Regions from separate parts of the Streptomyces sp. NBC_00086 genome, predicted to be linked through region 1. Evidence: riboswitches for the same ligand, from Rfam matches in the RefSeq annotation. Region 1 holds a riboswitch; each other region holds the start of a gene.

The links. A riboswitch is a leader RNA that binds a small molecule or an ion and turns the genes downstream of it on or off. The one in region 1 is predicted to bind cyclic di-AMP.
Region 2: linked by a shared signal. The riboswitch ahead of OG276_RS22600 (transglycosylase family protein) and the one ahead of OG276_RS08820 (M23 family metallopeptidase) in region 1 are both predicted to bind cyclic di-AMP.
Region 3: linked by a shared signal. The riboswitch ahead of OG276_RS04965 (LysM peptidoglycan-binding domain-containing M23 family metallopeptidase) and the one ahead of OG276_RS08820 (M23 family metallopeptidase) in region 1 are both predicted to bind cyclic di-AMP.

Annotation. Positions count from the first base shown of each region.
Region 1 covers NZ_JAPELZ010000001.1:1,994,354-1,997,616, forward strand. Annotated here, with positions in the region: gene OG276_RS08815 (GntR family transcriptional regulator) at 1-194, opposite strand, end outside; gene OG276_RS08820 (M23 family metallopeptidase) at 437-1,231, opposite strand; cyclic di-AMP (ydaO/yuaA leader) riboswitch at 1,244-1,403, opposite strand; gene OG276_RS08825 (pitrilysin family protein) at 1,643-3,010, opposite strand; gene OG276_RS08830 (pitrilysin family protein) at 3,031-3,263, opposite strand, start outside.
Region 2 covers NZ_JAPELZ010000001.1:5,012,185-5,015,447, reverse strand. Annotated here, with positions in the region: gene eno (phosphopyruvate hydratase) at 1-894, opposite strand, end outside; gene OG276_RS22600 (transglycosylase family protein) at 1,271-1,972, opposite strand; cyclic di-AMP (ydaO/yuaA leader) riboswitch at 1,975-2,146, opposite strand; gene OG276_RS22595 (transglycosylase family protein) at 2,422-3,263, opposite strand, start outside.
Region 3 covers NZ_JAPELZ010000001.1:1,076,450-1,079,712, reverse strand. Annotated here, with positions in the region: gene OG276_RS04975 (aspartate aminotransferase family protein) at 1-289, shown strand, start outside; gene OG276_RS04970 (tyrosine-protein phosphatase) at 309-1,130, opposite strand; cyclic di-AMP (ydaO/yuaA leader) riboswitch at 1,455-1,649, shown strand; gene OG276_RS04965 (LysM peptidoglycan-binding domain-containing M23 family metallopeptidase) at 1,654-2,643, shown strand; gene OG276_RS04960 (winged helix DNA-binding domain-containing protein) at 2,746-3,263, shown strand, end outside.

The DNA of each region.
Region 1 (3,263 bases):
CAGGCGCCCGCGTGCCGCCGGGTGGTCACGAACCCCTCGGACTCCAGCGTGCGCAGCGCCTCGCGCACCGGGACGCGCGAGACTCCGTACCGGCGGGCCAGCACCTCCTCGGTCAGCCGGCCGCCGGGCCCGAACACTCCGGAGACGATGTCGTCGCGGATCGCTGTGCATACCGTGTGCGCGGGAATACGCAAGACCGGACCTCCGCCTTTTTCGTATGACTGTGCGCGTTGCGACTCTATTGCAACACACGATAATTTCCGAGAGCGGCCGGAAATACGAAACATTCACACACCGCGGAACACAAGGCGGGGTACAAGGCGGAGCACAAGACCCGGGTACGGCGCGGAGGACCAAGCGCGCGGCGAGAAGCGCGAAGGCCCCGGCTCGAAGAGAGCCGGGGCCTTCGCGGAAGACGTGCGGTGGGGCGAGCGGGTCAGACGGTGACGCCGTGCGAGCGCAGGTACGTGACCGGGTTGATGTCCGAGCCGTAGTCGGCGCCGGTGCGGGCCTCGAAGTGCAGGTGCGGGCCGCTGGAGTTGCCGGTGGAGCCCGACAGGCCGATCTTCTGGCCCGGGGTGACCTGCTGGCCGACGGAGACGCTCAGCGAGGACATGTGGCCGTACTGGGTGTACGTGCCGTCGGCGTGCTTGATCACGACGTTGTTGCCGTACGCGCCGCCGTAGCCCGCCTCGACCACGGTGCCGAGGCCCACGGCGTGCACCTCGGTGCCGGAGGCGGCGTGGAAGTCGATGCCGGTGTGGCTGCCGGAGGACCACATGCCGCCACCCGCGTGGTACTGGGTGCTGACGTAGGTGTTGTCGAGCGGCGACACGAAGGTGTTGAGGCGCTTGCGCTCCTCTTCGCGGGCGGCGCGCTCGGCGGCCTCGCGCTCGGCCTTGGCCTGCGCTTCGGCCTTCGCCTTGGCTTCGGCGGCCCGCTGCCTGGCGTCGGCCTCGGCCTGCGCCTTGGCGGCGGCGGCCTCGGCGGCGCGCTGCTGGGACTGGGCCTGGGCCTCGACGTCACCGGCGAGCTCGTCGGCCACCACGATGGTGTTGAGGGTGCCGGTGTCCTCGATGGAGGGGGACTGGTCCGCGGCGAACGCGGGACCGGCCAGGGAGCCGACGACGCCGGTTGCGGCGAGGGCGGCTATGCCGGCGTAGCCGGCGGTCCTGCGGCTCATACGGCTCGGGCCACGGTGCTTGCCGGCGGCACTACTGCCAAACGCCATGAAGGGGCTGATCCTTTCCTTCCCTCTCGCCTACCGGGTTAGCTGACGGGTTCGGAGCAGGAAGGTCTCCTACGGGCCCCCTCTTGCGAGGCGGTCCGATTCACCCCAGGGACACAAGTGGGTCCCCGGCTCCCCAGGCTCGCGCCTGACGGGGACTCGGCGATCGCTGTCCGGTGCCGCGGGCGCGGCGGTTACAACTGACGAACAGCACGGCCGACGCTAGGCGGATCATCAGTCAATCGCCAAACAGACACGCCCTTTTGTTGCGCACGCCACACCACATACAAGCAACCACACCATCAAAGGGACAGAAAAGGCAAAAGGGACCCCGGCGGACAAGCCGCTGGGGTCCCGTGCCGGATTTCCGCGCCCGGCGGGCCAGTTGGCGGCCCGCCGGCAGTCAACGGACGGTCAGTTGGTGACCACGGTCACTTCGCCGATCCCGAGGGCCCGCACCGGCTCCTCGATCTGCGAGGCGTCACCGACCAGGACCGTGACCAGGCGGTCCACCGGGAAGGCGCTGACGACCGCCGAAGTGGCCTCCACCGTTCCGGTTTCGGCGAGGCGCGCGTACAACTGCGCCTGGTAGTCGTCCGGGAGCTCCTGCTCGACCTGGTCGGCGAGCGTGCCCGCGACCGAGGCGGCCGTCTCGAACTTCAGCGGGGCGACGCCCACCAAGTTCTGCACGGCCACGTCCCGTTCGGCGTCGGTCAGGCCGCCCTCCGCGAGGGTGCGCAGCACCGTCCAGAGGTCGTCCAGGGCCGGGCCGGTGTTCGGGGTGTCCACCGAGCCGCTGATGGCGAGCATCGAGGCACCCTTGCCGTCGGCGGTGGAACGCAGCACCTGGCCGAAGGCGCGCACGCCGTACGTGTACCCCTTCTCCTCGCGCAGGACCTTGTCCAGCCGGGAGGTGAGGGTGCCGCCCAGGCAGTACGTGCCGAGCACCTGCGGGGCCCAGACCCGGTCGTGCCGGTCGGCGCCGATGCGGCCGATCAGCAACTGCGTCTGGACCGCGCCGGGGCGGTCCACGATGACCACGCGGCCCGTGTCGTCGGCGGTGATCGGCGGGACCGGGCGCGGGGCGGTGGTGTCACCGGTCCACGCGCCCAGGGTGTCGGCCAGGACGGCGTCCAGGTCGATGCCGGTCAGATCGCCCACGACCACCGCGGTGGCGGTCGCGGGGCGCACGTGGGCCTCGTAGAAGGCGCGTACGGCCGCGGAGTCGATGCGGGCGACCGTCTCCTCGGTGCCCTGGCGCGGGCGGGACATCCGCAGGGAGGCCGGGAAGAGCTCCTTGGAGAGCTGCTTGGCGGCGCGGCGCTGCGGGTTGGCGCTCTCGTGCGGGATCTCGTCGAGCCGGTTGCGCACCAGACGGTCGACCTCGGAGTCGGCGAAGGCCGGTGCGCGCAGCGCTTCTGCGACCAGGCCCAGCGCCTTGTGCAGGCGGGAGGCCGGGACCTCCAGGGAGACCCGCAGGCCGGGGTGGTCGGCGTGCGCGTCGAGGGTGGCGCCGCAGCGCTCCAGCTCGGCGGCGAACTCCTCGGCGGAGCGCTTGTCGGTGCCCTCGGACAGGGCGCGGACCATGATCGTGGCCACGCCGTCGAGGCCCTCGGGCTCCGCGTCGAGCGGGGCGGTGAGGTTGATCTCGACCGCGACCACCTGCTGGCCCGGGCGGTGGCAGCGCAGCAGGGTCAGGCCGTTGGCCAGCACCCCGCGCTCGGGGGCCGGGAAGGCCCACGGCTGCGGCTCGCCGGCCTCGGGGCGCGGGTGGAAGGTCATCGTGACGGCTGCGGTGTCGCTCACTGCTCCGCCCCCTCGTTCTCGTCGCTCGCGTCGGTCTCTTCGGTGTCGTCCACGGCGATCGGCTCATAGACGAGCACCGCCCGGTTGTCGGGGCGCAGTCGGGCCGCGGCCACGGCCTGCACCTCCTCGGCGGTGACGTCGAGGACGCGCTGGACGGCGGTCAGCGCGAGCTGCGGGTCGCCGAACAGCACCGCGAAGCGGCACAGTTCGTCGGCGCGCCCGGCCACCG
Region 2 (3,263 bases), 3.0 Mb from region 1:
GGTCTTCCAGCCCGACCAGTCGTCTTCGTACAGCGGGTCCTCGATGGACACGAGCGGGTACGCGGAGACGAGCTCCTCGTAGTACTCGGTCATCTCGGCGGCCGAGCGGGACTGGCCCTCGAACTCGTACTTGCCGTCCTTGTAGAACTCGGACGCGGCGACGTCGAGCGCGAGCGCGATGTCCTTGCCCGGGACGTAGCCGGCCTGCTTGATGGCCTCGACGATGAGGTCGAGCGCGGCGCGGTTCGACTCCAGGTTCGGCGCGAAGCCGCCCTCGTCGCCCAGACCGGTGGAGAGGCCCTTGGTGTGCAGGACCTTCTTGAGGGTGTGGTAGACCTCGGCACCCCAGCGAAGGGCCTCGGAGAAGGACTCCGCGCCGATCGGGGCGATCATGAACTCCTGGATGTCGACGTTGGAGTCGGCGTGCGACCCACCGTTCAGGATGTTCATCATCGGAACGGGCAGCAGGTGCGCGTTCGGGCCGCCGAGGTAGCGGAAGAGCGGCAGGTCCGAGGCCTCGGACGCGGCGTGCGCGACGGCGAGGGAGACGCCGAGGATGGCGTTGGCGCCGAGGGAGCCCTTGTTCTCGGTGGCGTCCAGGTCGATCATCGCCTGGTCGATCAGGCGCTGCTCGGTGGCGTCGTAGCCGACGAGCTCCGGGCCGAGCTGCTCGATGACGGCGAGGACGGCCTTCTCTACGCCCTTGCCCATGTAGCGGTTGGGGTCACCGTCACGGAGCTCTACGGCTTCGAACGCTCCGGTGGAGGCGCCGGACGGGACTGCAGCACGGCCGGTGCTGCCATCGTCGAGGCCCACCTCGACCTCGACCGTGGGGTTGCCTCGGGAGTCCAGGATTTCCCGGGCTACGACGACGTCGATGGACGGCACGAGCATCTCCTTCTGGGATGTGACGCTGGGTGTGCGGTGGCATGTCAGGCCGTGGGATGGCCTGGCCGCTTAGAGCCTAACCGTCTCCGGGCACTCGGCCAGCCGACCGCCCGGAGGCTGGGACGAAAAAGGGCCTGAATGCCCCTCTTACAGGACATAGGACCCTTGATCATCGGTCTTTCGGAGGCTCCGTCAGACCGGAGGCATCCGCACACAGCACCGCCCGGCGCGAAGGGGGTTGCGCGCCGGGCGGTGGAATTGCGTGGTGGAACTACTGCGCGTCGCGAAAGCGGACACGACCGTTCTCGCAGGTTTCAGCCGGGGTTCAGCTTCGGCCGTGGTCCGGCCTCGGCCCGAGTCCGACTTCGGCCGGAGTCCGGATTCAGCTGAGCTTGAGCTTCTGGCCCGGGAAGATCAGGTCGGCGTCCGAGACGATGTCCTTGTTGAGCTCGTAGAGCTTCTCCCAGCCACCGGTCACGTTGTTCGCGTCGGCGATCGCACCCAGCGTGTCGCCGGACTTGACCGCGTAGGAGCCGTTGCCCGTCTTGGGGGCCTCGGTCTTCGGCGCGGCGGCCGGACGCTCGGAGCGGGTGGTCGGAGCCTCGACGCGCTCGGTCGCCTTCTTCGACTCGACCTTCTTCTCCTGCTTCTTCTCCTGCTTCGGCTGGGTCTTCGGCTTGGAGGGTGCCTCCGCCGAGCCGCCGGTGTAGGAGGAGTTCGACAGGCCCACGCCACAGGACGGCCAGGCGCCCTTGCCCTGGCCCTTGAGGACCTTCTCGGCGATGGCTATCTGCTGGGACTTCGAGGCCTGGTTGGCCTGCGAGGCGTACGCCTTGCCGCCGTACGCGGCCCACGTGGAGGACGAGAACTGCAGGCCGCCGTAGTAGCCGTTGCCCGTGTTGATGGACCAGTTGCCGCCGGACTCGCACGAGGCGACGCGGTCCCACTCGGAAGCGGTCGCGGCCGAGGCGGTACCCGCGGCCATCAGCGGCGCGGCCACGGCGACACCGGCGACGCCGGCGAGCGTGACGATGCGGACGGCCTTGGAGCCACGACGGTGCTTGCCCTTGCCCGAAAGCAGCATGGAGTTCTCCTCACCGACGCCTACGAGGTGAGCTGTCGGGTTCGGGCGAGTGAGTGCCCGGCCGAGCGACCTAGCGCTCGACTTAACCCCTAGCCGGTTCCGTGACCGTCTCTCAACGGCCGGTTCCGGCGCCTACCTTGGTTCCCCCGCTCCTGCCTTCGGCGCTTTACGCGACGAGTGTTCCCTCCGTCCGCCGGCAGGATTCGGCGATGCGGTCGAAGGAGCCCGCGGTGGCGAGCGATTCAGAAGGTAGACAGGTCTCCCCCCGATGTTCAACGAGCGACATCGGGGGGAAACGTGCCTACTTGCGCTCCCCGAAAGGGCGTTTGCGCAGGTGAGGGCGGGGTTTGCGGAACCCTGCGGGCCGGACACGCCAGTTGACCTGAAGAGACACATGTCTCACTTACAGAAAACGGACAATCAGCTGGTTCCGGGCGCCTCAAGTGTCCCTATTGCTGCGTTAGATCCAGGTTCTGACCGGGCTTGATCAGGTCCGCATCGCCGCCGATGACCTGCTCGTTGGCCGCATAGAGACCCTTCCAGCCGCCCTTCACTCCGTTGGCGTCCGCGATCTCGATCAGGCTGTCGCCCTCCTGCACGGTGTACGTCGGTTCCGACGCGGCGTCAGCGGCGGCGGGCGTCTCGACGGCGGCCGCGCCGCGGTGCTTGCCGCCGCCCTCGGTCGCTCCGGGGGTCGCCGGAGCGGTCGGGGAGGCGGACTCGCCGGGTGCGGCCGGAGTCGTCGGGGCCGTGGGATCAACCGGGTTGACCGGATTTGCCGGGTTCGTCGGGTCTGCCGAGTTCCCCGGGTCGGACGGGGTGACCGGAGCCGTCGGGTCGACCGGCAGGGTCGGATCCACGGGCAGGGTCGGATCGACCGGCAGCGTCGGGTCCACGGACGGCGGCGCGGGGGTGGTGGGGTCCGCCGGGCTCGTGGGAGCCGTCGGGTCGCCCGGGAGGCCGGGAGTCGGCGTCTGGAGGTCCGGCGTGGGCATGACGGGCAGTTCGCCCGGCACGCCGATCGGATACTCGGGCAGGACCGAGGCCGAGGAGCTCGGACCCTCCTGCGACGGGGCCCCGAAGTCCGTGGACGTGCTGCCCAAACCGGTGTGGGGCACCGCGTCGTCCGGGCGGGACGGAGCGGGGGCGACGGATCCGGAACCACCGGGCAGGCCCGGGTCCACCACGGCGGCGGGCGCGTCCTGCGTCAGACCGGCCTGCACTCCGCACAGCGGCCACGCCTGGGGGCCCTGGGACGCCAGGACCCGTTCGGCCACGGCGATCTGCTGGG
Region 3 (3,263 bases), 920 kb from region 1:
GTCCTCGCTGGGCCTGCGGAGCCGCTGGAGCATGCTGCAGGCGGCGCGCAAGGGGCTGTTCGCGCAGATGGTGGTGGTGCCGCTGCTGCAGAAGCACCGGATCCTCACCCAGGTCTCCGGCGACCACCTGGAAGTGATCAAGCTGATCCCGCCGCTGATCGTGGACGAGGCGGACGTCGACCGCTTCGTCGGCGCCTTCCGCGCGGTCATGGACGAGGCCCACGGCGGCGGCGCGCTGATGTGGGACTTCGGCCGGACACTGGTGAGGCAGGCCGTCGCCAACCGCTGACGGCCCACCTCGTGGGGCGTCAGTCCAGCAGCCGGTCGTGGAGCCTGCCGAGGGTCTCGGGCGCGAGCCCGAGGCCCTCGGCGAGGTAGCGCTCCACACCGCCCCACTCCTCGTCGATGGTGTCGAAGGCCGCGGTCAGATACGCGGCGCGGGCATCGAAGAGCGGGGCGAGCAGCTCCATCACCTCGGGGGCGCGGGCCTCGGGCGAGCCGTTGCCCCGGCGGACCCGGTAGCGGTTGTGCGGGGCGTTCGACTCCAGGTAGTCCGCGAGGATCGCCTCCCGCCCGACACCCAGCGCGAGCAGGGTGACGGCGATCGACAGCCCGGCCCGGTCCTTCCCGGCGGCGCAGTGCATGAGCGCGGGGACGCTGTCCTCGGCGAGCGCGTGCACCACCCGGCTGTGCTCGGCGGTCCGGGTCCGGATCATCGTCCGGTACGAACGGGACATCCGCGCGGCGGCCTTGCCCTCGCCCAGGATCTCGCGGAGCTGCGCCAGGTCCCCTTCGCGGACCATCTTCCAGAACTCCCGGCCGTCGGCCGGATCCGACAGCGGAATGCCGACGTTGCGCACGCCGGGCAGCTCCACGTCCGGACCCTCCAGGGCGTGGTCGGCGCCGTTGCGGAAGTCGAAGACGGTGTGCAGTCCGAGCGATCCGAGGAACTCCGCGTCGCTTTCGGTGGCATGCGCCAGATGTCCGCTTCGAAACAGTCGTCCTGACTTGACCGTCCGGCCGTCCGCGGCCGGCAATCCGCCCACGTCACGGAAGTTGCGGACTCCCGTCAGTGCCGGTTCCGGCGCCACCGGATCGGTGTGGGGGCTCTGGGGTATCTGCTGGGTCACAGGGGCTCCTCCGTGTCTCCGTGTGGTCGTCGTCGCGCGTGTCCGAATTACGTTGGTTGCTGACAACTTGCCATAGCGAGGGGCGAGATCGGACACGTCCCCGTGAGCCAGATCATACGGTGACCGTGAGTGCCTGATCGCGAAGGGCGAATTCCCCTGTCCGGACGGTTGTTGGGGGAGGGGAATGGACGCAGGGTGACCGTAATTCCGTCGGTCCATCATCACTTGGAATCCATGGGGGAATTCGGGACTTGTTCCGTGCCGCCGGGCTGGATTACCTTCGCGATCGATCCGGATGGACCGCCTAATCCTGCCGCCGTCCGGAAACCGCACCCGACTATTCACGCGCGCGGCAGGAGCGGGGGAACCAGGTAAGCCGCTGTTCCGGAGCTCCTTCGGGATCTTTACAACGGGACAGCTCGGGGTGAAGCCGTCCATGTGCTGTTCAACGGCGCACGTACGGCCGGACATCTCCAGTCCGAACCCGACAGCTCACCTCGCAGGCGTCGGAGAGGAATTCGCCATGTCCGGAACGGGTAAGCACCGCCGTCCCAAGTCCCGCTCGATATCCCGCGGGTTCGCCGTCGCGGGCACCGGTGGCGCGGCCCTCGCGCTTCCGCTGCTCGGCGCCACCGGCGCCCACGCCGCGGGCGTCCCGGCCGCCGCGCCCGCCGCAGCTCCGGTCCAGGCCCCGCAGGCCGTGTCGGCCTTCCAGGCCGCGCCCGCCGCCGCGCAGGCCGCCCCCACCGTCTACACCGTGGTGCCGGGCGACTACCTCTCCAAGATCGCCGAGAGCCGTCAGCTCACCGGTGGCTGGGAGCAGCTCTACGCGGACAACCGCGAGGCCGTCGGCGCCGACCCGTCGCTGATCCACCCGGGCCTCAAGCTCACGCTCGGCGCGAAGGGCTCGGCTCCGGCCGCGGCGGCCGAGTCCGCGCCGGCCGAAACGCCGAAGCCGGCCAAGAAGTCTCTTTCCTCCGATTCTTCGGCTTCCTCCGGTTCTTCCGCTTCCGGTGATTCGTCGGATTCCTCCGACGAGGCCGCCGCGCCCGTCGCCAAGGCCCCCGCCCGCAAGGCGCCCGCCAAGCAGCAGGGCGGCTCCGCGTCGACCGGCTTCGTCGCCCCGGTCGGCGGCGGCACCTCCACCGCGTACAAGACCGCCGGCTCCATGTGGTCCAGCGGCTACCACACCGGGGTCGACTTCGCCGCGAGCAGCGGCACCACCGTCAAGGCGGTCGGCGCCGGCACCGTGGTCTCCGCCGGGTGGAGCGGCTCGTACGGCAACGAGGTCGTCATCCGGCACGCCGACGGCAAGTACAGCCAGTACGCGCACCTCTCCCAGCTGTCCGTCTCCTCCGGCCAGAGCGTGACCGGCGGGCAGACCATCGGCCTCTCCGGTTCCACGGGCAACTCGACCGGCCCGCACCTGCACTTCGAGATCCGCACCGGGCCCTCGTACGGCTCGGACATCGACCCGCTGGCCTACCTCCGGTCCAAGGGCGTCAGCATCTGAACCCGGGTCTGAACCCGGGGCCGCATCCGGATCTGCATCCGAGGCGCTGTCGGAGGTGCCGGTTAGGCTGCCCGTTTCGACAGGGGACGGGACGGTCGCGGCATGAAGGTCAGCGCAAGGGAGCTCAACCGCTCCACGCTCGCACGGCAGTTGCTGCTGCGGCGCGAGGTGATGGACGTCGGTGACGCGGTCCGCCGGGTGGTCGCCCTGCAGGCGCAGCACGCGGCCTCGCCGTACCTCGCGCTGTGGAACCGGCTCTCCGGCTTCGACCCGGCCGACCTCGACGCCGCCTTCACGGGGCGCGAGGTGGTCAAGTCGACCTTGATGCGGCTGACCCTGCACGCCGTGCACGCGCAGGACTATCCGCCCTTCCGGGAGGCCGTGCAGCCCTCCGTACGGGCCGCCCGGCTCGGGACCCGCTTCACGGACTCCGGGCTGACGGCCGAGGACGCCGACGTCCTCGTACCGGAGCTGCTGGACTTCGCCGACCGGCCCCGTACGACGGCGGAGTGCGAGGCCTGGCTCGGACACCGGCTGGGAGCGGCGCCGCAGCCCGGAGCGTGGTGGGGGCTGCGGCAGTATGCGCCGCTGCTGCACGCACCCACCGCCGCGCCGTGGTC